2 regions of the Zoogloea sp. genome follow, and region 2 is predicted to be linked to the other one. Evidence: riboswitches for the same ligand, from Rfam matches in the RefSeq annotation. Region 2 holds a riboswitch; the other holds the start of a gene.
The links. A riboswitch is a leader RNA that binds a small molecule or an ion and turns the genes downstream of it on or off. The one in region 2 is predicted to bind cobalamin.
Positions count from the first base shown of each region.

Region 1 (15,562 bases), on a different contig from region 2:
CATAGGCGCGGACGTCGTCCTGTTCCCAGCTGGTCTGCAGGATGCAGTAGGGCGCGAAGCGCTGCGCCCAGCGGCAGATCCAGTTGAGTTCGCGCTGGTTGCGGCCGTAGGGGTTGGTCAGGTCAATGAGCAGCAGCGCGATATAAGCCTCGTCCGGGCTCTGGGCCTTCCAGGTGTTGTTGAGGGGATCGATGACCCGGCTATGGGTCGCACCGGCCCGGTCGGCTTCGAGGTAGGCGTCGTGGACCGCTTTCCAGGCCCCAGGCGGCTCCGCACGGTGGGCGCGGAAATGTTCGATGATGATCTGCCCGAGGTACTGGATGCGGCGCTGGGCCAGCAGGGGCAACTGGGCCCGGAACTCTTCCGAGCTGCTGGAATGGCCTTCCGCCAGGCGTGCGTAGGCGGTACTCAGCGCGGTCCATAGACGGACCACCTGGCGCAGCGTGGCATCCTCCGCGCTGTCGGGGGGAAGCGGATGGGCCGCGTAGCGGGACGACATCTCGTACTGGACGAAGGTGATCGTTTGACGCGACGCCTCCAGGACCTCGAGCTGTTCCTCCGGTCCCAGCGGGCTTGCCAGCAGCCCCTCGAGCATGCGTACCAGCGTGGCGTGGCTCTCGCTCGCGTTCAGCGTATGAAGATTCCTGAGCAGCTTGCGGTATTGCTCGACGCTGCGCAGGTCGGTGTAGGTGGTCTGCTGGCTGTCCGTCATGGCTGCGGTCCCCGCTTCAGCCCGAAAGTTGTTCGGCAATCGCGTTGCGGATGGCCAAGGCCAGCCGCGCGTCGTCCATTTCACGGAACGTGCCGCTGCTGCTGCGCTGGGTCTGGCCCCAGATCGGCTCGGGGAAATGGCGATCGTCCACCTCCCGCGGGATCAGGTGCCAGTGCAGGTGGGGCACCACGTTGCCGAAGCTGGCCAGGTTGATCTTGGCGGGCTGGAAGCACTCGCGCAGAGCCACTTCCACTGCCATCAGAATATTGAAGCAGTGACGCTGGTCGGAGGGCGCCAGGTCGCTCATCTCGGCGACGTGCTCGTTCCAGATCAGCCGGCAGTAGCCGGGATAATCGCGGTCATTCACGCGGATCACACGGCAACTGGCATCCTGCCAGAGCACGTTTTCCGGTTCCGGGAAGCACAGGGGGCAGTCTTTCGGCGAACTTGTCGGCATGGAGATGAAAAGCGGTGCTCAGGTTGTGGTGGACGATTCTAGCCCGCCTGGATAGCCGTATGGAATTGGCGGGAAGTCCGGACGTCCTGCATGCAAAAGCAATGTCCGGGCATTCTGACATTAATCCTCAGCACGCAGCAGCCTCCGGACGGATGAAGGCGCGGGTAGCCGCAGGGCCGGCATTCACCGGCGCGCCGTCGACGAACAGCAGCAGGGTGCCCGGTGCGATGGGCTGCCAGTCCTCGTTATCGGTCAGCGGTGTGGTGGCCACCACGGCGACCCGGTCATCGGCCGAGGTCAGCTCGCTGAAATCCACTGTGATGTCCTGGTCCTTCAGGTGGGCGCGGGCGAATGGGGCCTGGCGCACGATGTAGGTGAGCCGCGATGCGCAGTGGGCGAACAGGCAGGTGCCGTTGGACAGCAGGAAATTGAACTCTCCATGGCTGCCGATCTCTGCGGCAATGCCGCGCACCACCGCGAAAAGCTCTTCCCGCGAGGGTTCGCCGTCAGGAAACTGGCGGCGCAGGGCTTCCATCAGATAGCAGAAGGCCCGTTCGGAATCGGTCTGCCCTACCGGCTGGAAGTAGCCGCGCAGTTCGGGATCGAAGCCGTTGAGGTTGCCGTTGTGGGCGAATACCCAGTAGCGCCCCCACAGCTCGCGCTGGAAGGGATGGGTGTTTTCCAGCGTCACCACGCCCTGGGTGGCCTTGCGGATGTGGGCGATGACGTTGAGGGAGTGGATCGGATAGTTACGCACCAGTTCGGCCACCGGCGATCTGCTGCTGGCCTGCGGATCGAGGAAGACGCGCACCCCGCGGCCCTCGAAGAAGGCGATGCCCCAGCCGTCGCCGTGCACATCTGTCAGCCCGCCGCGGGCCTGGAAGCCGGCGAAGGAGAAGCAGATGTCGGTGGGCGTGTTGCAATTCATTCCAAGCAGCTGGCACATGGTCGTTTTGGTCCTCCTCGATGCACCCCGATTCGCCGATCGTTCGGGTCCTCATGCAGTATGGCATTTGCCTTTCGGCGGTCTGCACCGCAACATGGCGTCCGGCGGGCTGTTCCCGCCGTCCAGTGTCAGGGAATCAGCATGACAGACCATACCCTAGCTGACTACGCCGCCCAAATCGAGGCCGCAGGTCGCCTTTTCTCTACCGCACGGCGCATTCTGTTCATCACCGGAGCCGGTTTGTCGGCCGATTCCGGCCTGCCGACTTATCGCGGCGTCGGCGGCCTCTACGAAGATGCCCACACCGACATCGGCCTGCCGATCGAACAGGCCCTGTCCGGCGAGATGTTCGCGCGGCGGCCGGATATCACCTGGCGTTTCCTGTCGCAGATCGAGGCGAGCTGCCGTGGGGCCCACCCGAATGCCGGTCATTACGCCATTGCCCGGCTCGAGGCGCTGCGCAGTGGTGTGACGGTGCTGACCCAGAATGTGGACGGTTTTCACCTGGAGGCGGGTTCCCGCGACGTCATCGAGATGCACGGCACGCTGCGGCGCCTGCGCTGCGTGGATTGCGGCCGCAGCCGCCACGTGGACAACTATGCCGGCCTGACGATTCCACCCGAATGTCCCTATTGCGGTGGCATCCTGCGTCCCGACGTGGTGCTGTTCGGCGAGAATCTGCCCGACCAAGCGGTGCACCGTTTCGAGACCGTGCTCGCCGCCGGGCCGGAGCTGATCGTCTCGGTCGGTACCGGCAGCGCCTTTCCCTACATCGCCGGGCCCATGGTGTGGGCTATCGAGAACGGTATTCCAACCATCGAGATCAACCCGGGCCGTACCCCGCTGAGCGAACGAGTGGATTTCCGCCTGCGCCTGCGCGCTGCCGACGCCTTGCCGGCGCTGCTCGATGCCGCGGGCTTTTCCCTCGACTCCGGGCGCGATGCCCGCGGCTGAGGCTTCGCGGAGGCGGCGAGAGCGCCTAAAATTCCGCCTTTCGCCCGCCAGAAACTGCCGGCATGGATCTCGCACGTCTTCTCGCCCAGCTCGACGACACCCTCCTCAGTGAATTATTCACCGCCAATGCGCTGACCCGTGCCCGTGGCTACATTGGGCGCGTGCGCAACATTGAGGCGGCCGGCAACCAGCTGCAGGCCCTGGTGCAGGGCTCCGAGCCGGTGCCCTATCGGGTCAGCGTGCGCATCGAGCGGCGCGAGTTCTTCGGCGAGAGCTCCATCGAATTGAACACCCGCTGCACCTGCCCGGTGGGCAGCCGCTGCAAGCACGCCGCGGCGCTGATCCTCGCCGCCCGCCGGCCCGGCAAGCTGGTGGACAAGCCGCGCGCCGAGGTGCTGGCCTGGGTGCGTACCCTGCGCGAGCGAGTGGACAAGGTGGCCAAGGTGCGCAAGGCGGCCACGCCGCGGGACAGCATCTTCTACCTGTGCCGCATCATCCGCCAACTGGGCAACGACAGCCTGGAGTTCAGCCTGGTCAAGGCCCGCACCGGGGCCGATGGCGAGCTGACCGGTTCGGCCAGTGAATGGACCAATTACGAGCAGGCCTTGCTGCGTCCACCGGCCTTCGTACGGGACGAGGACCTGCACATCTTCCGCCTGCTCCGCGAGGCCAACCGTCTCGGCGGTGGCTATGGCTGGCCGCTGCTCGAAGGGGCGCCGGGCCTGGCCGTGCTGGAAGCAGCGGTGGCCACCGGGCGGGCCTACCTTGAGATGGACGGTCGTGGCCATGCCCAGCCGCTGCGCGGCGGCGCCTTGCGGCCGGCCACACTGGAATGGGTGCCCGGCGAAAACGGCGTCAAGGCCAGGGTGGCGGCCGACCCGGCGGCGACGCTGGTGTTGCGCACCGAGCCGCTGGCCTACCTCGACAGCAGCCGCGGCGAGGCGGGCCGCATCCAGGTGGATGACGCGCCGGTGATCGCCGAACTGCTGACCCTGCCGGCCCTGTCGGCGGTGGAGCTGCCGGTGGTGGCCAGCGCGCTGGCCGAGCTGGCGCCGGCGCTGCCGTCGCCGCAGGGTAGCCAGCGTGGCGAACTGCCGCTGGTGGATGCGGCATGCCGGCCAGTGCTGAGCTTGAGCAGCATCTACTGCTGGAGCTGGCGCCGGCATCGCGGCTACGAGGCCGATTTCAGCGGCAGCGAGTACGACGTGGCGAGCCCCGCCTTCGCCTATGGTGAAGCCCGCCTGGAGCCCGGCTCCACCCACGACGTGGCGACCCTGCAGGACGGTCGTGCTGTGCGCGTGAAGCGTGATCCGGCAGCCGAGCAGGCCGCCTGGCAGGCCTTCCAGACGGCCGGTTTCCTGCCCCTCAAGCGCGGCTGGCTGATCAGCCAGGGCATCCCCACCGAAGGTCTGTACGGGCTGGAAAGCGAAGCCCACTGGAGCCACTTCTTCTCCCTCGTTGCGCCGGCGCTGCGCGAGGCCGGCTGGCACATCGAGTGCCCGCGGGATTTCCGCCACCGCCTGCTGGTCGCCAGAGACTGGCACGTGGAGATCGAGGAGAGCGACGAGGGCTGGTTCGACGTGTCCCTCGGTGTCGAGGTGGAAGGCCGCCGCGTGGACCTGGCGCCGATGCTGCACGCCGTCTTCAAGCAGGATGCGCGCTGGCTCGACCCCAAGCTGATCGAGCGTATTCCCGACGACAGCCAGGTCATCGTCCAGCTCGACGACGGCGACCGGGTGGCGCTGGCCGCCGAGCGGGTCAAGCCGATCGCCCGCACGCTGGTGGACCTCTTCGACAATCCCTCCGGCAGCATCCGTGTGTCGCGCTTCGATGCGCCGCGCCTGGCCGACGTGCTCGGCGACGGCTGGCGGGCCCAGGGGCTGGAAAGCCTGGAGCGCTGGATCGAACGCATCCGAGGCGCCGGCAGCATCAAGCCGGTGGCCGCGCCGAAGGGCTTCGTCCTCGAGCTGCGCCCCTACCAGCTGGAAGGCCTGTCCTGGCTGCAGCATCTGCGCCGCCACGGCCTCGGCGGCATCCTGGCCGACGATATGGGCCTCGGCAAGACTGCCCAGACCCTGGCCCACCTGCTCGTCGAAAAGCGCGGCCGGCGCCTTGGCAAGCCGGCGCTGGTGGTGCTGCCGACCTCCCTGGTTTTCAATTGGCAGCGAGAGGCGGAGCGCTACGCGCCCGACCTCAAGGTGCTGAGCCTGCGCGGCAGCGGCCGCGCCGAGGCCTTTGCGAAGATCCCCGACGCGGACGTGTGCCTGACCACCTATCCGCTGCTGTGGCGCGACCGGGAGCAGCTCGCCGCCCATGAATACCACTCGCTGATCCTCGACGAAGCCCAGACGGTGAAGAACGCCGCCAGCCAGGCCGCCCAGGTGGTGCGCACGCTGCGTGCCGAGCACCGCCTGTGCCTCACCGGCACGCCGCTGGAAAACCATCTCGGCGAGCTGTGGAGCCAGTTCGACTTCCTGCTGCCGGGCTTCCTCGGCGACGTGAAGGACTTCACCGCCCGCTGGCGCACGCCGGTCGAGAAATACGGCGACACGGTGCGCCGCGACCTGCTGGCCAAGCGCATCGCGCCCTTCATCCTGCGCCGCCGCAAGGAGGATGTGGCCAAGGAGCTGCCGCCGAAGACCATCGTGGTGCGCAGCGTCGAGCTCGATGGCCGCCAGCGCGACCTCTACGAAACCGTGCGGGCGACGATGGACCAGCGCGTGCGCGACGAGATCGCCGCCCGCGGCTTCGCGCGTAGCCAGATCGTCATCCTCGACGCGCTGCTCAAGCTGCGCCAGGTGTGCTGCGACCCGCGTCTGCTGAAGACCGACGCCGCCGCCAAGGTGAAGGAGCGGGCCAAGCTGGACTTGCTGATGGACATGCTGCCGGAGTTGGTGGACGAGGGCCGCAAGGTGCTGCTGTTCTCCCAGTTCACCGGCATGCTGGCGCTGATCGCCGCCGAGCTGGATGCGCGGCGCATCCGCCACGTGGCGCTGACCGGCGACACCGTGGACCGGGAAACCCCGGTTCGCCAGTTCCAGGACGGCGACGTGCCGGTTTTCCTGATCAGCCTGAAGGCCGGCGGTGTCGGCCTCAACCTGACCGCCGCTGACACGGTGATCCACTACGATCCGTGGTGGAACCCGGCGGTGGAAAACCAGGCCACCGACCGCGCCCACCGTCTCGGCCAGACCAAGTCGGTGTTCGTCTACAAGCTGGTGGTGGCCGGCTCCATCGAGGAGAAGATCCTCGGCCTGCAGGAGAAAAAGGCCGAACTGGCCGCCGGCATCCTCGCCGAGGACCACGAGGGCAGCGTCAAGTTTGGTGAGGACGACATTCGCGCATTGCTGGCGCCGCTGCCCGAGGCGAAGGGCGACGCCGAACCGAAGAAACGCGCGCGGTCGAAGAAATCCTGAGTGAAGGGACGGCTAGACTGAGCATATCCACAGGGAATTCTTAAAGCGCTGGTCATGGCGATGTCACGGCGGGCCCACAAAGTGGCGCTTTTTATTCCGCCCGGATTCACGACATGTTCCGCAAGACCCGCATTGCTTCCATCCTTTCCCTGCTGACCGCAAGCCTTGCGCTGACCGCCTGTGGTGGCAGCGACGATAGCCCGGCCTGGCCGCCGACACCGACCGTCATCGCCCACCGGGGCGCTTCCGCGCTGCGCCCGGAACACACCCTGGCGGCCTACCAGAAAGCCATCGACGACGGCGCCGACATCATCGAGCCTGATCTGGTCATCACCAAGGACGGCGTGCTGGTGGATCGCCACGAGAACGCGCTGTGCATCCTGAACGCCGATGGTTCGGTGAAGGAGGCGACTACCAACGTCGCCGATCGTCCGGAGTTCGCCAGCCGCAAGACCACCAAGACTATCGATGGCACCGCCATCACCGGCTGGTTCGCGGAGGATTTCACCCTCGCCGAGCTGAAGACCCTGCGGGCGCGTGAACGCATCCCGACCGTCCGCCCGGCCAATACAGCCTACAACGACCAGTTCGAGGTGCCGACGCTGCAGGAGGTCATCGATCTGGCCAAGGCCCAGAGCAAGGCGACGGGACGCACCATCGGCATCGAGCCGGAAACCAAGCACCCGAGCTACTTCAAGTCCATCGGTATGCCCCTCGAGGCGCCCCTGCTCGCGGTGCTGGAGAAGAACGGCTGGAACAGCAAGGATGCGCCGGTATTCGTGCAGTCCTTCGAAGTGGCCAACCTGAAGGAGATCCGCCAGAAGAGCAGCGTGCGCTTGGTTCAGCTTCTGTCCAATAGCGGCCGTCCCTACGATTTCGTGCTGCAGGGCGCCGCCAACACCAAGACCTACGCGGACATGACGACCCCTGACGGCCTCCGCGAGATCGCCACCTACGCCAACGTGGTCGGCGCCCACAAAGATCTGGTCATTCCGGTCAAGGACGGCGCCCTCGGCACGCCGACCGCACTGGTGGCCAATGCCCACGCCCAGAACCTGGCCCTGCACATCTGGACGCTGCGGCCGGAAAACAACTTCCTGCCGGCCAGCCTGAAGGGCGCGCCGACTTCCGACCCCAGCGTGCGCGGCGACAGCATCACCGAGATCCAGACCTTCCTGAAGGCTGGCGTGGATGGCTTCTTCACCGACGACCCGGCGGTGGGCCGGGCGGCGGTGAATGGGCTGAAGAAGTAAGCCTGGGTGCTGCCGATCCTGGCCAGTGGTGGAGGGATCGGCGACTTGTCAGGTCAGGCGGTTGCGCGCCTCGCCGGCGGCGAAGGCCTCGATGTTGCCGGTCAGCTGGTCGGCCAGGGTCTGCATGGCTTCGCGGCTGGACCACGCGACGTGGGGCGTGAGGATGAAGTTGCCGGCGGCCAGCAGGTCGGGGGCCAGCAGCGGGTTGTCGGTGGGTGGCTCTTCGGTCAGCACGTCGAAGCCGGCGCCGCCGATGCGGCGGGTGCGCAGCGCGTCGGCCAGCGCGGCTTCGTCCACCAGGCCGCCGCGGGCGGTGTTGATCAGCAGCGCAGTGGGCTTCATCGCGGCCAGTTCGGCGGCGCCGATCAGGTGGCGCGTGGAATCGTTGAGCGGGCAGTGCAGGCTGATCACGTCGGCTTCGCGGATCAGCTGCTCGAAGGCCACGTAGCCCTCGCGCACGGCTGCGGCGCCCTTGTGCTCGCCGCGGATTACCCGCATGCCGAAGGCTTCGGCGAGGCGCGCGACGCCCTGGCCGAGGGTGCCGCTGCCGAGGAGGCCGAGGGTCTGCCCGGCCAGGTCGCGGATCGGGTAATCGAAATAGCAGAACTGCTCGCTCTTCTGCCAGCGGCCGGCGGCCACCGACTGGTGGTAGGGCGCCAGCTGGCGGGACAGGGCCAGCATCAGCGCCAGTACGTGCTCGGGCACCGTCTCGCGGGCGTAGCCGCGCACGTTGGAGACGACGATGCCGCGGGCCCGGCAGGCTTCCAGGTCCACGTTGTTGTAGCCGGTGGCGGCGATCGCCACCATCTGCAGGTCGGGCAGGCCGGCGATGATGTTGGCGCTGAGCTGGCGCTTGTTGATGATTGCGATGGTCGTGCCGGCCAGGCGTTCCGCCACCTCATGCTGGGCGGTGGCCTCGTACTCGGTCCACTCGTGGGCGAAGGCGGGGCGGCGGATGTCGGCGATCAGCGCGCCGGATTCCAGGTAGACGATGCGGTGCATGGCAGTCGGGGCGGCAAACGGAAATAAGGAATCAAGCTTACCGCGCCCGGCCCGGCTGGCAGAACCGGGGTTTACCGCAGCCGCTTGCTCAGAACTCCAGGCCAGCCTGGGCGGCGATGCCGGCCTTGAAGGCGTGCTTGACGACGCCCATGTCGGTGACCGTGTCGGCCGCCGCGATCAGTGCTTCCGGCGCGCCACGGCCGGTGACGATGACGTGCTGCATGGCCGGGCGGGCCTGCAGGTCGGCGATCACCTCGTTCACGTCCAGGTAGGCGTACTTGAGGACGATGTTGAGCTCATCGAGCACCACCAGGCCAATCTCCGGATCGCGCAGGAAGGCCCGCGCCTGTTCCCAGCCGGCCTTGGCGCTGGCGATGTCGGCGCTGCGGTCCTGGGTGTCCCAGGTGAAGCCGTCGCCCATCACGTGCCAGCTGACTTCTGGCTGGCGGCGGAAGAAGGCTTCCTCGCCGGTGTCCGAACGGCCCTTCACGAACTGCACCACGCCGGCCTTCAGGCCGTGGCCGAGCGCCCGGGCCAGCACGCCGAAGGCAGCGCTGGACTTGCCCTTGCCGTTGCCGGTGTTCACCAGCAGCACGCCACGCTGGTCGGTGGCGGCGGCGATGGCCGCGTCGACGACGGCCTTCTTGCGTTCCATGCGGGTCTTGTGGCGGGCGTCGCGTTCGGTGTCGGAGGAGGTGTTGTGGTCGGTCATGGTGGTGTGTGTGGATTCGTTGGGGGTTGGGTTCTTGTGGTTTTCTTGTGAATTTCCTGTGGATTACTTGTGGGGCAAATGAGTTTGCCTCACAGCCACAACGGGCACGGTGCAGGTCCGGGAGCTGTCAGGCCGGCACGAACAGTGTCGCGGTGCCGTCGGCGACGGCCCGTAGCGGATGTCCGAAGGCGGCCGACAGGCGTTCGGTGGTGAGCACCTCGGCGGCCGGGCCGAAGATGTGGCCGCCTTCGCCGTCGAGCAGCAGTACGTGGCTGGCGTAGCGGGCCGTCAGGTTGATGTCGTGGAGGACCATCGCCACGCCCGCACCGGTGGCGGCGAGGGCGCGGAAATGGTCAAGTACCGCGACCTCATGGTGCAGGTCAAGGTGCGCCAGCGGTTCGTCGAGCAGGTACAGGCGCGGCCGTTGCACCAGCAGGGTGGCGATGGCGAGGCGCTGGCGCTCGCCGCCGGACAGCGTCGGCACCTGGCGCTCGGCGAAGTCGCCCAGGCCCATGCTGGCCAGCGCGGCCAGCGCGATGGCTTCGTCTTCCGGCCCCTCCCAGTCCCAGCGGCCCAGGTAGGGATGGCGGCCGACGAGTGCCGTTTCGAGCACCGTTGCGCTGAAGAAATCGGGCTGGCTCTGGGCCAGCAGGCCGCGCAGGCAGGCTTCGTGGCCGCGCGGCCAGGCCGCATAGGGCTGGCCGGACAGCAGCACAGTGCCGGCAGCGGCATCGCGCAAGCCGGCCAGGGTGTGCAGAAGGGTGGTTTTACCGGCGCCGTTGCGGCCGAGGATCACCAGCGTGTCGCCTGGCTGCAGCGTGAAATTCAGCGCCCGGACCACGTCGCGGCGGCCCACCTGCACGGTGAGGTGCTCGGTGGCGAGGACCGGCGGGCGCACGTCCATCTTCATCGCGGATGCCTCGCCAGCAGGAACAGGAAGACCGGCACGCCGATCAACGCGGTGAGCACGCCGACCGGCAGCTGGATCGGCGCGACCACCGTGCGGGCGGCGGTGTCGGCGGCGCACAGCAGCACGCCACCGGCCAGCGTGGCGGCAGGCAGCAGCAGGCGCTGGTCGTTGCCGATGGACAGGCGCACCAGGTGCGGCACGATCAGGCCGACGAAGCCGACCGAGCCGACGGTGGTCACCGCGACCGCGGTGAGCAGCGCACCGAGGCCATAGACCAGCATGCGCAGGCGGCCGACCCGGACGCCGAGGGCGCGGGCGGTGATCTCGCCGCGGGCCAGCAGATTGAGTTCGCGGGCGAAGGGCAGGGCGGCCAGCAGGCCGACGGCCAGCAGGGCCAGCGCCGGCCAAGGCCGGCTGGCGCTGCTGGCGTCGCCCATCAGCCAGAACAGCATGCCCTTGACCCGGCCTTCGGGGGCCAGGCTCAGCATCAGCGCTACTGCCGCGCCACAGCCGGAGGCGACGATGACGCCGGTGAGCAGCAGGCGGGTCTGGGTCCACGAGCCGTCGCCATGAGCGAGGCCGAAGACCAGCAGGGTGGCGCCGAGGGCACCGATGAAGGCGCCGGCGTCGATCCAGCCGGCGGTGGCACCGGCCAGGATCGCCCCCAGCGCGCCGACCGCCGCGCCGCCGGAAATGCCCAGCACGTAGGGATCGGCCAGCGGGTTGCGAAGCAGCACCTGCATCAGTGCGCCGGCCAGGGCCAGCAGGCCGCCGCAGGCAAAGGCTGCGATGGCGCGGGGCAGGCGCAGCTGGCGGATGATGTCCGCCTCCATGCCGCCTTCACCACTGCCCAGCGCGGCCAGCATGTCCTGAACCGACACCGGCATGGCGCCGGCCGACAGGGACCAGGCGAAGGCCGCCAGCGCCGCCGCAATCAGGCCGGCGATGACCAGCCGGGCGCGCAGGCGCGTGCCGCGCATGCTGACCGGACGGTGTTGGGCGGTAATGTGCCCGTGGGCCATGGTCCCTCCGTGCATGGGCTTATTGCGGGGTGTAGCGTACGCCGAAGAAGACGTTGGCGCCGGCCGTCTTGAAGCCCAGGGCGGTTTCGTACTGCTTGTCGAGGATGTTGTTGGCGCGTGCCTCGACACCCAGCTCCTTGCTCAGCGCGTACTTGGCGAAGGCGTTCACCAGCCCGTAGCCGCCCATCGGCTTGGTCTCGCCGGTGCGGTCGTAGCGGCCACCGGCACCCTGCCATTCGGCGCCCACGGTGAGGGCGGCGAAACTGCGGCTGACCGCCAGGTTGCCGGTCTTGTTGGCGCGGCGCTGCAGGCGCTTGTCGGTGTCCAGGTCCTTTGGGTCGAGGAAGTCGATATTGGCGACGATGTCGAAGCCGGCGAGCTGGCCGCCGTAGCCCAGGCTGATGCCTTCCAGGCGGGCGCTGCCGACGTTCTGCGGGATGAAGTTCTGATCGTTGACGATCATGTTGGTGACGCGGTTGCGGAAGTAGGTGGCGCTGACGTTATGCCCGTGCTGTTCCCACAGCAGGCCGACTTCCTTGTTGTAGGCGCTCTCCGGCTTCAGGTTCACGTTGCCGTAGCCGGGGTAGTACAGCTCGTTGAAGGTCGGCGCGCGGAAGGCGTTGCCGATGCTGCCCTGTACGCGCAGCGTCGGCAGGATCTGGTAGCCGTAGCCTGCGTAGCCGGTGGTCTTGCCGCCGAACTGGCTGTTGTCGTCATGGCGGGCGTTGAGCTGAACCTTGTGCGGGCCGAAGCCGGCGGTCCACCCGAGCAGGGCCGAGTTGACCGAGCGGCTGACGTCGAAGGTGTCCTGGTTGACGGCCTTCTGATGCAGGTTCTCGTAGGCGGCGAGCAGGGTACCGACCGGCAGGCGGACGTCGTTCTGCCACATGAACTGCTGCTGGGTGGTCTTGATCGACGCGCCGTTGGGGGCGTAGGACGCGAAGTTCTTGGCGTCGTCGATCGACTGACCGAAGCGCACGGTGCTGGTCCAGGCGTCGCTGAGGCGGTTGCGGCTGTACAGGTTCCAGACGTTCTGCACGTCGTCGCTGAAGTTGTCGAAGCCGAGGCCAGAATCGTAGTGGTTGCGGCTTGTCGCGTAGAGGATGGAGGCGCCGACTTCATGGCCGTCTGCCAGGCGGTAGCTTGCCTTGGCTGACAGGTTGCTGTTGCGGTACGGATCCTTGTCCGGGTTGTAGTAGAACGGCTGCTTGGCCTTGCTGTAGATGGCGCTGTAGCCGTCGTTTTCGGCGTAGCCGCCGCGTACCGAGTAGGACAGCTTGTCGGTGCCGCCGGAGACGCCTGCCGAGGTTTCGCGGGTGCCGTAGCTGCCGGCGCCGACGAAGGCGTCCACCTTCGGCGCGCCCTCGCCCTTGCGGGTGAAGATCTGGATCACGCCGCCGATCGCGTCGGCGCCGTACAGTGCGGAGGCCGGGCCGCGGACGATCTCGATGCGCTCGATCTGGGACAGCGGGATGTCCTGCCAGGTCGCGGTGCCGAGGGTGGCGGAGCCGAGGCGCATGCCGTCCACGATCAGTAGGGTCTGGCGCGGGCTGGCGCCGCGGATGAAGATGTCGGTGGCCTTGCCGGGACCGCCGCTGGAGGACATCTGGATGCCGGGCTGGCGGGCCAGCAGCTCGGGCAGCGAGAAGGTCGAGCCGGCCCGTTCGATCTGCGCGCGCTCGATGACCGTCACGTCGGCCAGGGACTCGTCGGCACGCTGGGCCTGACGGGTGGCGGTGACGAGGACGGTGGATTGTTCGGCCGGGGCGGCAAGCGCGATGGCAGGGAAGGCGGAGGCGACCGCTAGGGCGGCGGTGGAAAGGCGGATGATCATCTGTCAGGTTCTCCCGGACCCGGTGGCGTCCCCGCCAACTCGGGTGGATTGCGTGTGGAAGCGCAGGGGAGGTACCGCAGAAGGCCGGACAGGATCACGGCCGCGCGCGTTGCCACCACCCCGTGGCACTTCCGCTGTTGTGTGATCAAGGCCGGTATCCGGGCTTGCAAGCCGAGCCGGTGCGGCACAATGCCGACCGGACAGGACGCATCGCCTTCCCAGGCCCGAAAGGCCCAGTGGCTATGTGATGCGTCTTGCGCTTGCTTACCGTTGCGGGGGCAGCACAGGCCTTGCGGCTTCCGAGGAAGCACGCGCACCTGTTTCCCGTTTAACTCCTGGCCTGGACGGCCGCTGGAGCACCTGGAGCACGCGTATCGCCGGGCCGACTCGGCCCTGTGGCGACAACGGCTGCGATAATAGCACCAAAATCAGTCACTTCCCGAATTCGGTTGACGTTAGCGTCAATATGCTGGAGCTGTTTATGTCATGTGAATTCATCCTCGGCGGCGCCCGTTCCGGCAAGAGCCGCCACGCCGAGCAGGCCGCTGCAGCGAGTGGCCTGGCGGTGCATGTGATCGCCACCGCCGAGGCGTTGGACGAGGAGATGCGCGTGCGTATCGCCCGCCACCAGGCCGACCGGCCCGCCGGCTGGGTCGTCGTCGAGGAGCCGCGGGCGCTGGCGGCAGCGCTGCAGGCGACCGCCTCAGCGGATCGCTGCGTGGTGGTCGATTGCCTGACCCTGTGGCTGGCCAACCTGCTCGACGGCGCCGAGAACCTCCCGCCGGCTGCTGGCGCCGAACTGCTGCCGGCCTTTGCCCGCGAGCGGGCGGCGCTGCTCGAGTTGATTCCGCAGTTGCCGGGAAAAGTGATTTTCGTTGCCAATGAGGTGGGCCTCGGCCTGGTGCCGGAAAGCCCGTTAGGCCGCCTGTTCCGCGACGAGGCCGGGCGTCTCAACCAGGCCGTGGCAGCCCTCTGCGAGCGGGTGACTTTCGTCGCCGCGGGCTTGCCGCTGGTTCTCAAGGGGGCCTGAAGGGGAGGGCGGTAATAGGTCACAGCGAGGCCATGTCCCGGGGCATAGCGGCCCTTGCGTGCTGCAGGGCACCATTGATCCCGATAAAAAACCGCAGGGAATCCACACCATGAGCACTCAACGCCTTGCCAGCAACGTCGGGCAGATCTGCCGCATCGCGCTGCCGTCCTATCCCGGCAGCGGCGCCACTTGGTACGTGGATGGTGGCAACGGTGCGGTGCGTGTCCGTCTTGAGGAAACGCCCGCTGCTGAAGCCCGTCGGGACGGCAGCCAGATCTTCTCGGTGATCGGCGAGGCGGCGGGCGACTATGAGCTGCGTTTCGTGCTAAAGCGCGCGTGGGAGCGCGAGGTGCGCAACAGCCGCCGGGTCGTCCTGCAGGTTCGTTCCATCGGTGGTCAAACCCGCGCCAACTAAGGCTTTCCGGCGGTCCGGCAGATGTCGCGGGGCGGTTGTTCCGGTGCGCCGGTGCTTGAACAATTGGTTTTCGCGTCCTAGCATCCGCGGCCTCGACACCGTCCGCAGATGCGTCCCATGACCTACGCCATCGCCCGCCCTGACCAAGCTCTCGCCCCCGCGCTGCAGCAGCGCATCGACACCAAGACCAAGCCCCTCGGTGCCCTCGGCCGCCTCGAGCCGCTGGCCCGCCAGATCGGCCTGATCCAGCAGACCCTCAGCCCCGAGCTGCGCCGGCCGCATATGCTGGTGTTTGCCGGTGACCATGGCGCGGCCAAGGCCGGCGTGTCCGCCTATCCCCAGGACGTGACTTGGCAGATGGTCGAGAATTTCCTCGCCGGCGGCGCCGCGATCAACGTCTTCGCACGCCAGATGGGCATGGGCCTGACGGTGGTGGATGCCGGCGTGGCCCACGACTTCGGCAACCGTCCCGGCCTGATCGACGCCAAGGTGGCGCCGGGCACCGCCAACTACCTGGAAGAGCCGGCGCTGACCGTCGCCCAGCGCGATGCGGCGCTGGCCCGTGGTCGCGAGCTGGCCCGCGGCCTGGCCGCTGACGGCTGCAACGTGGTCGGCTTTGGCGAGATGGGTATCGGCAACACCGCTGCCGCGTCCCTGCTGACCCACTGCCTGACCGGCGCCGAGCTGGACGTGGTGATCGGCCGTGGCACTGGCCTCGACGACGCGGGCATGGCCCGCAAGCGTGCGCTGCTGGCCAAGGCCGTGGCCCGTGGTGGGCGCCGCGGCGACCCGCTGGAGGCGCTGACCGAATACGGCGGCCTCGAAATCGCGATGATGGCCGGTGCGATGCTGGGCGCCGCCGAAGCCGGCATGCTGCTGCTGATCGACGGCTTCATCGT
Region 1 covers NZ_JAYSDK010000030.1:49,367-64,928, reverse strand. The annotation lists gene ACE3RX_RS17185 (hypothetical protein) at 1-712, opposite strand, end outside; gene ACE3RX_RS17180 (HIT family protein) at 729-1,115, opposite strand; gene ACE3RX_RS17175 (class II glutamine amidotransferase) at 1,297-2,115, opposite strand; gene ACE3RX_RS17170 (NAD-dependent deacylase) at 2,257-3,069, shown strand; gene ACE3RX_RS17165 (SNF2-related protein) at 3,132-6,485, shown strand; gene ACE3RX_RS17160 (glycerophosphodiester phosphodiesterase) at 6,599-7,738, shown strand; gene ACE3RX_RS17155 (D-2-hydroxyacid dehydrogenase) at 7,787-8,740, opposite strand; gene cobO (cob(I)yrinic acid a,c-diamide adenosyltransferase) at 8,829-9,452, opposite strand; gene ACE3RX_RS17145 (ABC transporter ATP-binding protein) at 9,580-10,362, opposite strand; gene ACE3RX_RS17140 (FecCD family ABC transporter permease) at 10,359-11,342, opposite strand; gene ACE3RX_RS17135 (TonB-dependent receptor domain-containing protein) at 11,404-13,218, opposite strand; cobalamin riboswitch at 13,350-13,597, opposite strand; gene cobU (bifunctional adenosylcobinamide kinase/adenosylcobinamide-phosphate guanylyltransferase) at 13,700-14,248, shown strand; gene ACE3RX_RS17125 (protease inhibitor I42 family protein) at 14,358-14,663, shown strand; gene cobT (nicotinate-nucleotide--dimethylbenzimidazole phosphoribosyltransferase) at 14,772-15,562, shown strand, end outside.
Region 1: another riboswitch for cobalamin. It lies ahead of ACE3RX_RS17135 (TonB-dependent receptor domain-containing protein); the one in region 2 lies ahead of ACE3RX_RS12765 (energy-coupling factor ABC transporter permease).

Region 2 (15,562 bases):
TGCCGACGATGGCGCCGTCGAGGAGGCCCAGCCGGTGCGCCTTGCGCATGGCTTGCACGGCGCGGGTGGTGTCCTCGGCCTGGGCGGCGGCGATCACGTCCGGGTCGGAGATGAACTGGTGGGTCGTCATGCCGAAGTGGGTCAGGCGCGGCTTCGACAGGCCAACGCAGATCATCTCCACGTCGGCGACGACCGGCGTGTTGCCGGCCAGGATGCGTTCCAGCCCGGCCTGCATGGCCTGCGGGTGGAAGGCGGTGAGACCGTTGAACTCGAAGTCGGCGTTGGCGTGGATCATCCGCCGCACCAGCGGCCATTGCTCGGCGCTGTAGGCGTGGGGGCCGGCTTCCTGGTCGATGATCGCGAAGGAGTCGTGCTCGATGGCGCGGCCGGCGGCGGTGAGCTGTTCGGTGACGGTGTTGGCGCTCATGGCGGGCTCAGGCGTGGGCGTGTTCATGGGGGTGGTCGTGGCCATGGCCGTGCTCGTGGCTGTGGCCGCAGCCGGCATGGCCGGTGTGGGTATGGCTGTGGTCGTGCAGGTGCTCGGCCTCGGCTGCCTGGCGGTACTTGCAGCCGTCGCATTCGAGCAGGCCGCCCTCCGGCAATTCGGCGCCGGCCACGCGGGCGTCGAGCAGGTCGAAAATGCCCTTGTCGAAACCGAAGTGGGTGCCCAGCGCAAAGGCGACCTGCGGGTACTGCTGGCGCAGGCGTTCCAGCTGGGCCTTGATGCGTTCGATCAGCACGCCGGTAAACAGGTACACCGGCACCACGCAGATCTGGGTCATGCCCAGGCGCACCTGGCGTTGGACGATGGTTTCCAGGCGCGGCCAGGTGACGCCGGTGAAGGCCAGGTCCACCAGCTCGTGGTCGTTGTCCTCGAAGAGCCAGCGCGCCATGCGGGCCAGTTCGCCGTTGGCGCCCGCGTCCGACGAGCCGCGGCCGAGGAGGACCACGCCGGTGGTCTGGGGGTCGGGCATTGCCAGGGACTTCATCAGGCGGTCAAGCTGGGCCTGCAGCACGGCGAGGATTTCACGGCCCATGCCCAGGTGGCGGGTGCAACCGAAGTCCACGCCGGGGTGGCGGGCGCGGGCGTCCTCGATGGCGGCCGGCAGCTCCATCTTCACGTGGCCGGCGGCGTTGAGGATGAAGGGCAGCACGACCACGCGGCGGCTGCCCGTGGCGGCGCGGTCGAGGCCTTCGGCGAGCAGCACCTCGGCGTGCTCGATGAAGCACACCTCGATGCGCCAGGCCGGGTGACGTTCGCGCCACTGGGCGGCGAAGTGCAGGATTTCCTTGTTGCCGTCCCGGTTGCGGGAGCCGTGGCCGACGAGGAGCAGGGTGGTGTCGTTCATGCGGAAGTCTCTTCAGAAGCGGCCGAAGCCTTGCGGAAGCGGTGGCCGAAGGCCGGGTCGTAGAGCTTGGAGCGGGCCAGGGTCGGCCAGTCGGCGGCGCCCAGCGTGGGGCTGGCGATGATCATTGCCTGGCTGGCGATCTTCTCGGCCTGGCAGCGCTTCTTGATGTCGGCGAGGGTGCCGCGGACGATCTTCTCCTCGCTCGGCCAACTGGCCTTCTGCACGACGACTATCGGCGCGTCCTCGGCCCAGCCGGCGGCGCGCAGCGCGCGCTGCACCTCGTGCAGCAGGGTGATGGACAGGAAGATGCAGAGCGTGGTCCGGTGGGCAGCCAGGGCTTCCAGTTCCTCGCCCGCCGGCATCGGCGTGCGCCCGGCGACGCGGGTCAGGATCACCGTCTGCGTGACTTCCGGCAGCGTCAGGGTTTCGCCGGCTGCCGCCGCCGAGGCGAAGGCCGACGAGACGCCCGGCACTACCGCCCATTCGATTCCGGCGGCGGTGAGGGGGCGGGTCATCTCCACCAGCGCGCCGTACAGGCCGGGGTCGCCGGTCTGCAGGCGCACCACGGTGGCGTGGCGGGCGGTCTGGTCGAGGAGCCAGGCGCTCATCTCTTCCAGCGTCATGTCCTTGGAGTCGCGGATCTCGCAGCCGGGGGGGGCGAACAGCGTCGCCGCCTGATCCACCAGAGAGCCGGCGAAGAGGATCGCGCCGGCTTCTTCGAGCAGGCGGCGACCCTTCACGGTGAGCAGCTCCGGGTCGCCCGGACCGGCGCCCACGAACCAGACCTTGCCGGCCATCAGGCAGCCTTCGCGGCGAAGCAGAAGCGCACCACCGGGTTGTCCTGGCGGCGGCCGATGGCCTGCAGCGCCAGCAGCGTGAAGATCGGTTCGACCATCACGATGGCGGCGTAGGACGAGGCGAAAGCCAGCCAGGCGGAGAAGGGCGTGGCGACCTCACCGATGGCGAGCCAGAAGCCGACCATCAGGGTCACGCCGCTGTAGTAGGCGGCGTCGAGCTTGAGGATGCTGCGCACATCAAGCCGGGCGAGACGCTGGCCGAAGGTGGCATGCACCAGCATCAGCGGCACGGCGAGGGACAGGGTGTTGATGCCCAGGTGCACCAGATCGGTCGGCTCGAAGATCAGCCCTTGGGCTAGCAGGCCGATGGCGAAGCCGAACAGGGCCGGCACGAAGCCGAGGGACAGGTAGATCGGCATGGCGCCGAGGAAGTGCAGTTCGGACGGGCCGACCTTGAGGTCGAAGGCCTGCATGAACAGCGTGAACAGGACGCCGGCGATCAGCGTGCGGACGATCAGTTGCGGCTGCTTGAGGAGGTGGACGGATTGGCTGCCGAGCAGCGCCACTGCGGCGGCGTTGGCGGCGACGATCTTGGCACTGGCGACGTACCCCGGTTCGATGTGCATGTTTGCTTCCCTTCGTGTCGATTGAACGAAGTGCGGTAGGGCAACGGGGATGCGCAGAACAAATGCATACGGACCAGGCGGGTGCGGACCTGTGGCGGCGACGGCTCCGGAAAAAGGCAGGAGGAACGGGGACGGCAACGGGTCTGGGCAAGCCCATCGGTCGGATCTGCCCACACCCCGGGGCCTGTACCACACCAAATCGTCACAGGCCGGTCTTCTGGCTCGCCTTCACTCTTGTCTGCCAACCTTCCCGGGAAAAACCCAGTGGCGTGAGGCAGATTCGTCAGGCTTACAGCAGCGGGGGCTGCGCCGGAATGGTCGGGGAGAGCATGCTCCCGACGTCACCGGACTTCCCGTTTCACCTTCCCTGCAGACGCAGGGTTGGCACCCGTAACGCCGCGGAGTCTAACCGCATGTCCTCGGCCCGCGCAAGCCTTGGCGTTCCGGCTCCTGCTCGGAATAGGGCGTCGTGCCTGCTTTGGGGAACGATTTGCCCGAATGGGAATTTTTTCACATGGATAAGCGGGTAATCCTGCACCATTATGGGATTGACCAGGTCTGCGGGCGACGGAATACTTGCATCTGTAATAACCCCCCGGTCCTTCCTGTCGGATCACATTCGCGTGGCGTCCTGATTTCCGTGCAACCTGACTCCTTTTTCCCTCCCGGCCGTGGCGTGGTCTCGCCTTCCCTCCCGGATTCCTGTCCGGACAAGGACGAAAGCCGACGCGAGGACGCCAAGGCCAATACGCTGGATGCGGAGGCCGCGGCCCTGCTCGCTGACATCAACTCCTTCGATCTGGAGGCCGCGCGCAAGCGTGTCCAGGAGATTGACTCCCGTTACCTGGGACTCAAACGTTCGACCGAGACTTACCACGAGGTACCGGGCAATGATTTCCCGACGGTGCGTCTGGGCGGGCGCTCGGCGGCCGCGCAGAAAGACGAAGAGCCGGTGCCTACACTGCGGGCGGGTGGCCTGCTGGACCAGTTGCGCGGCGAGGTGGCGACCCGCCAGCGGGCGGCGGAAGATGCCTTCGAGCGTGTCGATGCGGCGAAGACCAGCCTGGATCGGCGCCTGCGGGCGGCCTTCGAGTACTTTCACGACCTGACCACCCAACTCAACTATCTCAAGCCCCAGGTGGCGCGGAACTACATCTTCCTGGATGCCGGCGACGCCTTCCGCAACCTGGCCTGGCTGGAGGGCTTTGCCGATTTCCGCACCCAGGCGGAGAGTGATGGCGGCCGCATCGAGCGAGTGACCCTCGGCTACACGCTGAAGGGCGGCGGTGTGCGCATCATCGAGCGGGCCGGCCATGCGGTCGAACGCCTGCGCCAGATGTTGTTCGACCTGGGCTTGCGCTTCGAATGCGTGGAGCGTCGCAACCGCCAGCGCGAACTTGAAATGGGCACCTTCACGGTGACGGACGAGATCAGCGTGCAGGTGGTGTGGCGGGCCGATTTCGAGAACCGCCAGGTGATCGTCGAGTCGCGCAACCTCGAGCGCTTTGGCTTCGCATCCTGTCGCCTGCCGGCGGAAGCCATTGGCCCCGAGTTGCTGGACGAGTTCGGCCGCCTCGTGCTCGGCCAGGAAAACAGCTTCCGGTCATTCCTGGTCCGCTGAGCCTGTGGCGGCAAGCGGCAGGCGCACGGTAACCTCCAGCCCAGGCCGTTCGGCGGCGTCCAGGCGGGCGTTATCCAGTTCGATTTCGCCGTGGTGGCCGAGCACGATCTCCTTCACGATCGACAGACCCAGTCCGCTGCCGGTGTGGTCAGTGCCGGGCAGGCGGTAGAAGCGCAGGAACACGGCGGCCCGGCTGTCGGGCGGAATGCCCGGGCCGTCGTCCACCACGCGCAGGCGAGCCAGCGTCGGCGCGGCGGCGCCATCCGCCTGCACATCCACCTGCACCGTCACGACGCCGCCGGCCGGCGTGTAGCGCAAGGCGTTGTCCACCAGGTTGGAGATCATCTCGCGCAGCAGCAGCGGCTGGCCGCGGACGATCACCGGGCTGTCGCCGCCCTCGATGCCCAGGTCGATGTCGTGCTTCGCAGCGAGTACCAGCAGGTCAATGACTACGTCCCGCGCCACCGCGGCGAGATCCACGTCTTCCTGTTTCAGCATCAGGCCGTTGATCGGCTCCGCGCGGGACAGGGACAGCAGCTGGTTGGCCAGCCGGGTTGCCTGACCGAGGCTGTGGTGCAGGGCTTCCACGGCGTGGCGCATCTCGCCGGTGTCGTCCTGGCGCAGGGCGTATTCGGCCTGGGTGTTGAGCACCGCCAGCGGGGTGCGTAGCTGGTGGGCGGCGTCGGTGATGAAACGGCGACGGGCTTCCAGCATCCGCCCGATGCGGTCCAGGTGGTGGTTGATGGCGCCGACCAGCGGCAGGACTTCCGCCGGCACGTCGCGGCCGTCGAGGGGCGTCAGGTCGTCCTCGTGGCGGGCGCGGATGGTCTGGCCGAGGCGGTCGATGGGCTTCACCGCGAAGATCGTGGCGAGCAGCACGACGGTCAGTGCCACCGCGATGACCAGCGCCTTGCGGGCGAATTCCCGGTAGAACAAGTGGGCTACCACTTCCTGGCGGGCATTGGTGGTTTCCGCCACGACGATCATCACCGGTTTGGGGAACTCGGGCCGGTACAGGGGCTTGACGAGGGCGCCGATGCGCACCGATTCGCCCCGGTAGCTGCCGTCGTAAAAGATGGCCTTGTTGTGGTCGCCGGCGGGGGGCGGTGGCAGGCCATCGTAGCCGGTGATGATGTCGCCGCCGAGAATCTGCACGCTGTAGTAGATGCGGTCGGCGCTGCCTGACTCGAAGAGTTCCAGCGCCGAGTAGGGCACGTCCACCACCACCTCGCTCTCGGTGGCATAGACGCGCTCGGCGATGCCGCGCACGGAGGCCGACAGGGAGCGGTCGTAGGCCTGGTTGGCGGCCTGCTGGGCGTCGCCGTAGCTGAACCAGGCGTCCACGATCAGCAGCAGGGACAGCACGCCAACCAGCCAGAAGGTCTGGCGGCGCTTGAGGCTGAGCGTTCTCATGGGGCGTCGGTCTTTTCCGGGCCAAGCATGTAGCCCAGCCCGCGCACGGTGGTGACGCAGGCGCCGGAGCCGTCGAGCTTCTTGCGCAGGCGATGGACGTAGATCTCGATGGCTTCGGCGCGGGCTTCCTGGTCGAGGCTGAAGACCTTCTCGAACAGCGCCTCCCGCGCCAGCGGGCGGCCGGCCCGCAGCAGCAGGGCTTCGAGCACTGCCAGTTCGCGCGGGGTCAGGGCCAGCGGGCGGCCCTCGACGCTGGCCAGGCGGCTGACGGTGTCGAAATCGAGCCGGCCGATGCGCACCACCGGGTTGAAGCCGGCCGAGCGGCGCAGCAGGGCCTTCAAGCGGGCTTCCAGTTCGTTGAGTTCGAAGGGCTTGGCCATGTAGTCGTCGGCGCCCAGGTTGAGGCCCTTGACCTTGTCGTCCACCGCGCCGCGGGCGGTGAGGATCAGCACAGGCATGCGCGAGCCGCGGGCGCGCAGTCCGCGCAGCACGTCGAGTCCGTCCTTGCCGGGGAGGGTCAGGTCGAGGATCGCGCCGTCGTACTCCTGGGAGAGCAGGAAGTGCTCGGCGTGGTCGCCCCGGTCGGCCACGTCGACCGCATAACCGGCCTGGCGCAGGGATTTCGCCAGCCACTCGCCGAGTTCCGGGTGGTCTTCCACGAGGAGGATGCGCATGGGGGCGGCTTTCTTGTAAAAAGGGAAGATGGGCCAAGGTTAGCGCCGGAAAAGACTGAAAGCGAATCGAAAGGCGATCGGCGAATGATCCATCCCAGACGGTCCGCCAGAGGGCGCAAAGCCCCGGCGGAACCGGCCGACGGATCACAGAAAAGATAGAGGAGACAAGATGATGAATACCTTCCTGCCCGCTTCCCGCCGCCGTTTCGGCAAGCTGCTGGTGGCCACCTGTGTGGCCGCCGCCTTCGGTGCCGCGCCCGCACTGGCCCAGACTCCCTCCGAACTGGCCGCCGCGGCCGCCAAGGAAGGCAAGCTCGTGATCTACGGGGTGACCGACAACGAGCAGGCCAACCACCTGATCCGCGAGTTCCGCGCCCAGTACCCCGCCGTCCAGGTGGAGTACAGCAACATGAGCACCACTGAGCTGTACAACCGCTTCATCTCGGAGAGCGCCGCCGGCGCCTCGGCGGACGTGACCTGGTCGTCGGCGATGGACCTGCAGGTCAAGCTGGTCAATGACGGCTACGCCCAGCCCCATAAGTCGGCCGAGACGGCCAAGCTGCCTGAATGGGCCAACTGGAAGAACGAGGCCTTCGGCACAACCTACGAGCCGGTCGGCTTCGTCTACAACAAGCGCCTGGTGCCGGCTGCCGACGTGCCCCAGAGCCACGCCGACTTCGTGCGCCTGCTGAGCGCCCAAGCCGACAAGTACAAGGGCAAGGTCACCACCTACGACCCGGAGAAGTCCGGTGTCGGCTTCATGCTGGTGACCCAGGACAAGCAGGTGAACGGCGCCGGCTTCAACGATCTGCTGAAGGCCTTCGGCGGCGTCGCGGTGCGCGTACAGGGCGCGACCGGTACGATGATGGAGCGCATCGCCTCCGGCGAGAACCTGATCGGCTACAACCTCAACGCGGCCTACGCGCTGACCCGTGCGCGCAAGGACCCGTCGCTGGGCATCGTGCTGCCCAAGGACTACACGCTGGTGCTGTCGCGGGTGATGTTCATCGCCAAGGGCGCGCGCCACCCCAACGCGGCCAAGCTGTGGGTGGACTTCGTGCTGTCGAAGAAGGGCCAGGAGATCATCGCCAACAAGGCCGATCTTTACGCGATCCGCAGCGACGTGGAAGGTGAGACCACCGCCAGCGGCCTCAAGAAGCAACTCGGCGACGCGCTGCGCCCGGTGCCCATCGGCACCGGCCTGCTGACCTACCTCGATCAGGCCAAGCGCCTCGACTTCATCAAGCAGTGGAACGGCGCCGTCAAGGCGAAGTAAGCGGGCCTCCCGGTTCCGCCGCCGGCCCGGCCTAGTGCCGGCGCCGGCGTCCTGATCCACGCCAACCCATCGGTGACTCCCATGTTTCAGACATTGCCCAGGCGGGCAGTGGTGGCTGCGCTCGCCCTGTCCGTCTTCTTTCCCCTCGGCCTGGTGTTCTACCAGAGCGTGCTGTCGGGGCCGTTCTTCATGCCGGCGGCCCGCCTCAGCCTGGAGGCCTTCGCCTTCATCTTCGACGATCCGGACTTCTGGTCGGCGACCAAGAACACCCTGATCATCGCCGTTGGCATGAGCATCATCGCCATTCCGCTCGGGGCCATCCTGGCCTTCATCATGGTGCGCACCGACCTGCCCGGCCGGCGCTGGTTGGAGACGCCGATCCTCATCCCGATCTTTGTGTCGCCAGTGGTGCTCGGCTTCGGCTACGTGGTGTCGCTGGGCCCGGTGGGCTTCTTCTCGGTGTGGTTCGAGCAGCTCTTCGGCAGCGTGCCGTGGAACATCTACTCGATGACCTCCATTGTGCTGATCGCCGGCCTGACCCACGTGCCCCACGTGTACCTGTACTCCTCGTCGGCGTTGCGCAACTTGGGGTCGGACGTGGAGGAGGCGGCGCGCCTGAGCGGCGCCAGCCCGTTCCGCGTGGCCCGCGACGTATCCATTCCGATGGTTTCGCCGGCGCTGCTCTACGTGGGCGTGCTGGTCTTCTTCCTGGGCTTCGAGATCTTCGGCCTGCCGCTGATCCTCGGCGATCCGGAAGGCCATCTGGTGCTGACCACCTACCTCTACAAGCTCACCAACAAGCTCGGCACGCCGTCCTATCACCTGATGGCGGCGGTGGCGACCTGCATCATCGCGGTGACCTTTCCGCTGGTGCTGCTGCAGCGTGTGCTGCTCAAGTCGGCCCAGCGCTTCGTCGCCGTGAAAGGCAAGTCGGCACGCCAGCGGCGCCTGGCGCTGGGCGGCTGGAAGTGGGTGGCGCTGGCGCTGATCGGTGCATGGCTGGTGCTGACCATCGTCGTGCCGGTGGCCGGCGTGGCGTTGCGCTCGGTGGTGAGCAGCTGGGGCGCCGGTATCAACCTGCTCGAAGTGCTGACCCTGGACCACTTCCGGGCGGTGTTCGAGGAGGACACGATGATCCGCTCCATCCTCAACTCGGTGCTCATCGGCACCCTCGGTGGCGCGGTGGCGGTGGGCGGCTACCTGCTGATCGGCCTGGCTACCCACCGCAAGCCGGACGGCCTGTCGCGTTTCGTCGATTACGTGGTGCTCACGCCGCGGGCCATTCCGGGCCTGATGGCCGGCCTGGCGGTGTTCTGGGTGTTCCTCTTCGTGCCCTTCCTGGCGCCGCTGCGCTCGACGCTGTTCAGCGTGTGGTTCGCCTACGCGGTGGTCTGGCTGGCCTACGGCATGCGCCTGATCCAGAGCGCGCTGATGCAGGTTGGCCCCGAGCTGGAAGAGGCCGGCCGGCTGGTCGGCGCGTCCCGCGCGCGGGTGTCCCGCGACATCACGGTGCCGCTGATCCGCAACGGCCTGCTCGGCTCCTGGCTGCTGATCTTCATGATCTTCGAGCGGGAGTATTCCACCGGCGTCTATCTGCTGTCGCCCGGCACCGAGGTGATCGGTGCGCAAATCGTGTCCCTGTGGGCCTCCGGCGCGGTCGACGTGGTCGCCGCCCTGTCCCTGATCAACATGCTGCTGGTGGGCTGCGGCCTGGCGCTGGCGCTGCGTTTCGGAGTGAAACTTCATGACTGACAAGACCATCCTGACCGTCGACGACCTCGCCCTGTCCTACGGCAGCAACCCGATTCTGAAGGGCGTTTCCATGCAGCTGCGGCGCGGCGAAGTGGTGTCCCTGCTGGGGCCTTCGGGCAGCGGCAAGACGACCCTGTTGCGGGCCGTCGCCGGCCTCGAGCAGCCGCATGAAGGCTGCGTCAAGATCGCCGGGCGGACCATCTACGATGGTGCGACGGGCATCGACGTGCCGGCCGAGAAGCGCGACCTCGGGCTGGTTTTCCAGTCCTACGCCCTGTGGCCGCACAAGACGGTCTTCGACAACGTGGCCTACCCGCTCAAGCTGCGCAAGGTCGGCGCGGCGGAGATCGCCGAGCGGGTCCAGGCGGCGCTGAAGAACCTGGGCCTCGCGCACCTTGCCGAGCGTTACCCGCACCAGCTGTCCGGCGGCCAGCAGCAGCGCGTGTCGATCGCCCGGGCGCTGGTCTACAACCCGCCGGTCATCCTGCTCGACGAACCCTTGTCCAACCTGGACGCCAAGATGCGCGAGGAAGCGCGGGCCTGGCTGCGCAACCTGATCGTCGAAATGCAGCTGTCGGCGCTGGTTGTGACCCACGACCAGTCCGAGGCGATGGCCATGTCCGACCGCATCCTGCTCCTCAACGGCGGCGTCATCGAACAGCAGGGCACGCCGCAGGAGATGTACAGCCAGCCGAAGACCTTGTTCGTCGCCGACTTCATGGGCAGCAACAACATCCTGAAGGGGCGCGTCGCCGAGATCCGCGGTGGCGAGGCCTGCGTCGAGGTCGGCGAGGGCCTGCGCCTGTGGGGCCAGCGCCGCAACGACGCGGCGGTTGGCCAGGAGGTGTCGGTGGTGGTGCGCGTCGAGCAGGTGCGCCTGGCCGAAGGGCCGGCCGAGCACCGGGTCGGCATCGACCTGGCCACCTCCATGTTCCTCGGCGACCGCTTCGAGTACGTCTTCCACGCGGGCAGCGCGCTGCTGCGCGCCTGGGGTAGCCGGCAGGAAGCCAGCGGGCGCCGCTGGCTGGAGTTTCCGCCGGACGCCGTGTGGGTCTTCTGACGCCGCCGATGCGCTGAACCGTCCCTGTTTCCGGCGCCAGTGGTCCCGTGGCGCCGGGCTTTCCACCCCGTCATGCTTCCCCCGCGGGAGGTGGCGGGGTTTCTTTTTTTTATGGAGTGGGCAGGGCAGCGTTGCTGTCGCTCGCTCCCTTGCGCGGATTGCCCAGCATGTCTCCCGACTTTCGTTTCACCTTGCGCTGGGGCCGAGTCCTGCCGGCCCTTGGCCTTGCCGCCTGTGCCGGCGCGCTGGCCCAGGCGTTGCGCGTACCCTTGCCGTGGATGATCGGCCCCTTGTTCAGCGTGGCGCTGGCGCGCATTGCCGGCTGGATGATCGAGGGCCCGCCCGGCGGACGCCAGGCCGGCCAGTGGGCCATCGGCACGGCCCTGGGGCTGTACTTCACGCCGCTGGTCCTCGCCCATCTCGCCGAGAACCTGTTGCTGATCGGCCTGATGGCCGGCAGCGCGGTGGGCATCGGGATGGTCAGCGCGTGGCTGATCCACCGCTGGGCCGGCGTCAGCGCAGCGACCGCCTTCTTCGCCGGCCTGCCGGGCGGTGCGTCCGAGATGGTGGTGCTGGCCGAGCGCCAGGGTGGCGCGCCCGACCGGGTGGCCGCCGCCCACGCGCTGCGCGTGATGATGGTGGTGTCGGTGGTGCCCTTCATCCTTTACCACTGGGGCGGACAGGGACACGACAGCTACGTGCCGGCGCTGCTGACGGTGGAATGGGGGCGCTTCCCCCTGCTGGTGGCGGCCTCGCTGCTGGGCGTCGGGGTGTTCCGCGCCCTGCGTATTGCCAATGCCTGGGTGCTCGGGCCGCTGGCCTGCATCGCCGGGCTCACCGCCGCGCAGGTGCCGCTGTCGGCGTTGCCGGGTTGGTTGGTGGGCGCCGGCCAGCTGCTGCTCGGCGTGGCCTTGGGCGGGCGCTTCTCCCCCGAGTTCTTCCGTGCAGCGCCGCGTTTCCTGGCCGTGTCGGCGGCGAGCACGCTGCTGGCGCTGCTGCTGTCGGGCCTCTTCGTGCTCGTGTTGGCGGCCTGCGGCGCGGCGTCCCTGCCGTCACTGCTGCTCGCCGCCTCGCCCGGTGGCATGGCTGAGATGTGCGTCACCGCCAAGGTGCTGCACCTGGGCGTACCGCTGATTACCGCGACCCATGTGCTGCGCGTGGTGCTGATTACCGTCTGTGCGCCGAAGGTGTGCGGTTTCTTCCTGCGCTTCGCCACGCTTCCCCGGTAGCACCCCTGACCTTCATCGAAAGCGGATCGAAAGCTGATTTGGCTGAAATCCGTTCTGCCCGTAACGGCCACTGGCCGGGGCGGGCGACCCACACATAAAACAAGGAAGGTAGAGATGAGACACACTCCCGCGTCCCTGGCCGTGACGGCCAGCCTGATGGCGCTTGCCGCTGCCGCCACCCCCGCGATGGCTGATGTCACCGACGAGCTGCGCGCCGAACTGGCCGCCCAGCGCAGCCGCCTGGAGGAGCTGGAAAAGAAGCTGGCCGCAGCCAGTGCAGCGCAGGCCGAGACCGCCAAGGTGGTGGCCAAGGTCGAGAAGAGTGCCGCCGCGCCGGCGCCGGCCTCGAAGGGGCTGTCGATGCCGTCCGGGCTGACGATCTACGGTATCGCCGATGCCGGCGTCGAATACGGGGACTACGGCCAGGGCCACAAGGTCCGCGTGCAGAGCGGCCTGGGCTCGGCCAGCCGGCTGGGCTTCAAGGGCGAGCGCAACTTCGGCGATGACCTGCAGGCTTATTTCCAGCTCGAGGCGGGGATTTCCTTCGACAACGGGCAGAACACCGGCCACTCCAGCAACATCAGCAACCCGGGCCAGGGGGCGGCGTCTTCGTCGGCGCCCAACACCACCGGCGTGGCGATCTTCTCGCGCAACACCTTCGTCGGCCTGCGCGGGCGCTACGGCGACATCCGCTTCGGCCGCGACTACGCGCCGATTTACTCGATCACCAGCGCCTCGGATCCGTTCACCATCGGCGGGGCGACGGCTTTCCGCCTGTGGTCCAGCGCCGCGGCCAGCCGCTTCGACAACGGGGTGTTCTACGCGTCGCCGGTGTTCGGCGGCTTCCAGGCCAACGTGGCCTATTCGGCGGGGATGGAGAACAACAGCCGCAGCAATGTCGGCGTGACCGGCTCCACCACCAGCACCGGCCCGAAGGATGAAGGCAAGGGCGGCAGCGCGACGCTCACCTACAAGAATGGCGATCTGTTCGTCGGTGCCGGCTACCTGAATTTCCTGCGCCAGGGCACTGTGACCGCGCCGGCCACGGAGGATGTGCGCCGCACCGCGCGCAACCTGGCCGCCACCTACGACTTCAAGGTGGCCAAGGTCTATGCCCAGTACCTGATCGGCGAGGACAAGCAGGACGGCGTTGGCAAGAAGCTCGACCGCCGCGTGTGGTGGCTGGGGGCTTCGGTGCCTTTCCGCGACGTGCATACCTTCCGCGCGGTGTATAGCCATCTGGACGACCGCATGAGCACCGATCGGGATTCGGACCACTATGGCCTGGGCTACGAGTACGCCCTCGACAAGCAGACCGACCTGTACGTGTATTACGCCCAGGTCAGCAACAAGAACGGCGGCAAGAACTCCTTGTGCGCCGGTGGCACCTGTCAGGGCTTCGACGGGGATACCAACCTGCCGGCCAACTTCACGCCGAAGTCGTTGATGCTGGGCGGTCGCTACCGCTTCTGAGTGCTGTTGCGTGGCGACGGCGCGGGCCGCCGCCACGTTCGGGCTCAGCCCTGTTGGAGCAAGCTGGCGGCGACGGCTTCCGCAACCCGGATGCCGTCCACGCCGGCCGACAGGATGCCGCCCGCGTAGCCGGCGCCTTCACCGGCCGGGTAAAGGCCCTTGGTGTTGAGACTCTGCAAGTCCTCGCCACGGGTGATGCGCAGCGGCGACGAGGTGCGTGTCTCGACGCCGGTGAGCACCGCGTCGTACATGTTGAAGCCACGGATCTGCCGGTCGAAGGCTGGGATTGCCTCGCGCATCGCGGTGATCGCGTAGTCGGGCAGCGCGCTGGCGAGGTCGCACAGATGCACACCGGGCTTGTAGGACGGCTCGACACCGCCCAGCGCGGTGGAGGCCTTGCCGCGCAGGAAGTCGCCGACCAGTTGGGCCGGGGCTTCGTAGGTGCCACCGCCGAGCACGAAGGCGTGGCTCTCCAGCTTGCGCTGGAATTCGATGCCGGCCAGCGGGCCGCCGGGGTAGTCCTTCGGGTCGATGCTGACCACGATGCCGGCGTTGGCGTTGCGCTCGTTGCGCGAATACTGGCTCATGCCGTTGGTGACGACGCGGTTCGGTTCCGACGTGGCGGCCACCACGGTGCCGCCCGGACACATGCAGAAGCTGTACACCGCGCGGCCGTTGGAGGCGTGATGCACCAGCTTGTAGTCGGCGGCGCCGAGCAGCGGATGGCCGGCGTGGGGGCCGAGGCGGGCCTTGTCGATCAGCGATTGCGGATGCTCGATGCGGAAGCCCACCGAGAAGGGCTTGGCCTCCATGAAGACGCCCTTGTCGTGGAGCATCTCGAAGGTGTCGCGGGCGCTGTGGCCGAGGGCCAGTACTACGTGGTCGCTGCGCAGCTCGTCACCGGTGGAGGTGCGCACACCGCGCACCTGGCCGTCCTCGACGATGAGGTCGGTAACGCGCTGCTGGAAGCGGATCTCTCCGCCCAACTCGGTGATCTCGGCCCGCATGGCTTCCACCATGCCAACCAGCCGGAAGGTGCCGATGTGGGGCTTGGAGACGTAGAGGATTTCTTCCGGTGCGCCTGCCTTGACGAACTCGGTGAGCACCTTGCGGCCGTAGTGCTTCGGGTCCTTGATCTGGCTGTACAGCTTGCCGTCCGAGAAGGTGCCGGCGCCGCCTTCGCCGAACTGCACGTTCGACTCGGGGTTGAGGGTGTTCTTGCGCCACAGGCCCCAGGTGTCCTGAGTGCGCTCGCGCACCGCCTTGCCACGCTCCAGCACGATCGGCTTGAAGCCCATTTGGGCCAGGATCAGTGCCGCGAAGATGCCGCAGGGGCCGAAGCCGATGACGATGGGGCGGTGCGTGAAATTGGGCGGCGCCTTGCCGATGAAGTGGTACTCGGTGTCCGGCGCCGGCTTGACGTGGGGATCGTCGGCTAACTTCTTCAGCAGCGCCGCCTCGTTCTTCACCTCCAGGTCGATGATGTAGATGAAGCACAGGCGCACGTTCTTGCGCGCGTCGTAGCTGCGCTTGAAGACCTTGAAGCTGACGAGCTGGTCGGCGGAGATGCCCAGGCGCTGGATGATGGCGGCGGGCAGGGCCTCTTCCGGGTGGTCGAGGGGGAGGCGGAGTTCGGAGATTCGCAGCATGGCGGTCATGGCGGGGTAGTTGGTCCCGCAGATGGCTTTTCGGGCCGCGATTTTACTGTTTACCGGTGGGTGGGCTGCAAGTTAGTAGGGGGCAGGGCGTTGAATAAGAATGGCGCAAGCAGGTGCGAGTCCCTCGTGGGGCTGGGCTCTGTAGGGGCGAATTCATTCGCCCACAGTCGCTTGATCGAAGTCCGCGGGCGAATGAAATCGCCCCTACAGGTTGGGGAGCAGAGCACGGGCCTGAGCCTTGCACGTCTTGCGGGTGTCCGGGGCCAGCACGGCCAGCCAGGGCTCGGGCAGGCTGGCGGGGCCGTACAGGGCGCCGGCCAGCATGCCGGCGATGGCGCCGGTGGTGTCGGCGTCGCCACCGCGGTTGACCACGTCGATCAGGCAGGTCTCGAAGCTGTCGGTGTCGAGCAGGGCCTGGAAGACCGCACGCAGGGTGTCCTTGATGAAGCCGGACGGGTTTTCCTCGCGCTTGCCGGCCGGGTCGAAGAGCGGAAAGGCGGCGAGCAGCGGGGCCAGGCGCCGGGGGATCAGTTCGTCTCGGCTCGCACCCCGCAGTGCGTCCTGGATCATCAGCACGATGGTCTCGGTGCCGGCGTCGGAGAGCGGATTGTTGTGGGTCAGGTGGGCCTGCACG
Region 2 covers NZ_JAYSDK010000019.1:15,393-30,954, reverse strand. The annotation lists gene ACE3RX_RS12780 (precorrin-8X methylmutase) at 1-427, opposite strand, end outside; gene ACE3RX_RS12775 (sirohydrochlorin chelatase) at 435-1,349, opposite strand; gene cobM (precorrin-4 C(11)-methyltransferase) at 1,346-2,146, opposite strand; gene ACE3RX_RS12765 (energy-coupling factor ABC transporter permease) at 2,146-2,772, opposite strand; cobalamin riboswitch at 2,962-3,179, opposite strand; gene ACE3RX_RS12760 (hypothetical protein) at 3,449-4,393, shown strand; gene ACE3RX_RS12755 (sensor histidine kinase N-terminal domain-containing protein) at 4,376-5,806, opposite strand; gene ACE3RX_RS12750 (response regulator) at 5,803-6,480, opposite strand; gene ACE3RX_RS12745 (ABC transporter substrate-binding protein) at 6,650-7,756, shown strand; gene ACE3RX_RS12740 (ABC transporter permease) at 7,838-9,508, shown strand; gene ACE3RX_RS12735 (ABC transporter ATP-binding protein) at 9,501-10,568, shown strand; gene ACE3RX_RS12730 (AbrB family transcriptional regulator) at 10,736-11,797, shown strand; gene ACE3RX_RS12725 (porin) at 11,912-13,270, shown strand; gene ACE3RX_RS12720 (NAD(P)/FAD-dependent oxidoreductase) at 13,315-14,919, opposite strand; gene draG (ADP-ribosyl-[dinitrogen reductase] hydrolase) at 15,133-15,562, opposite strand, start outside.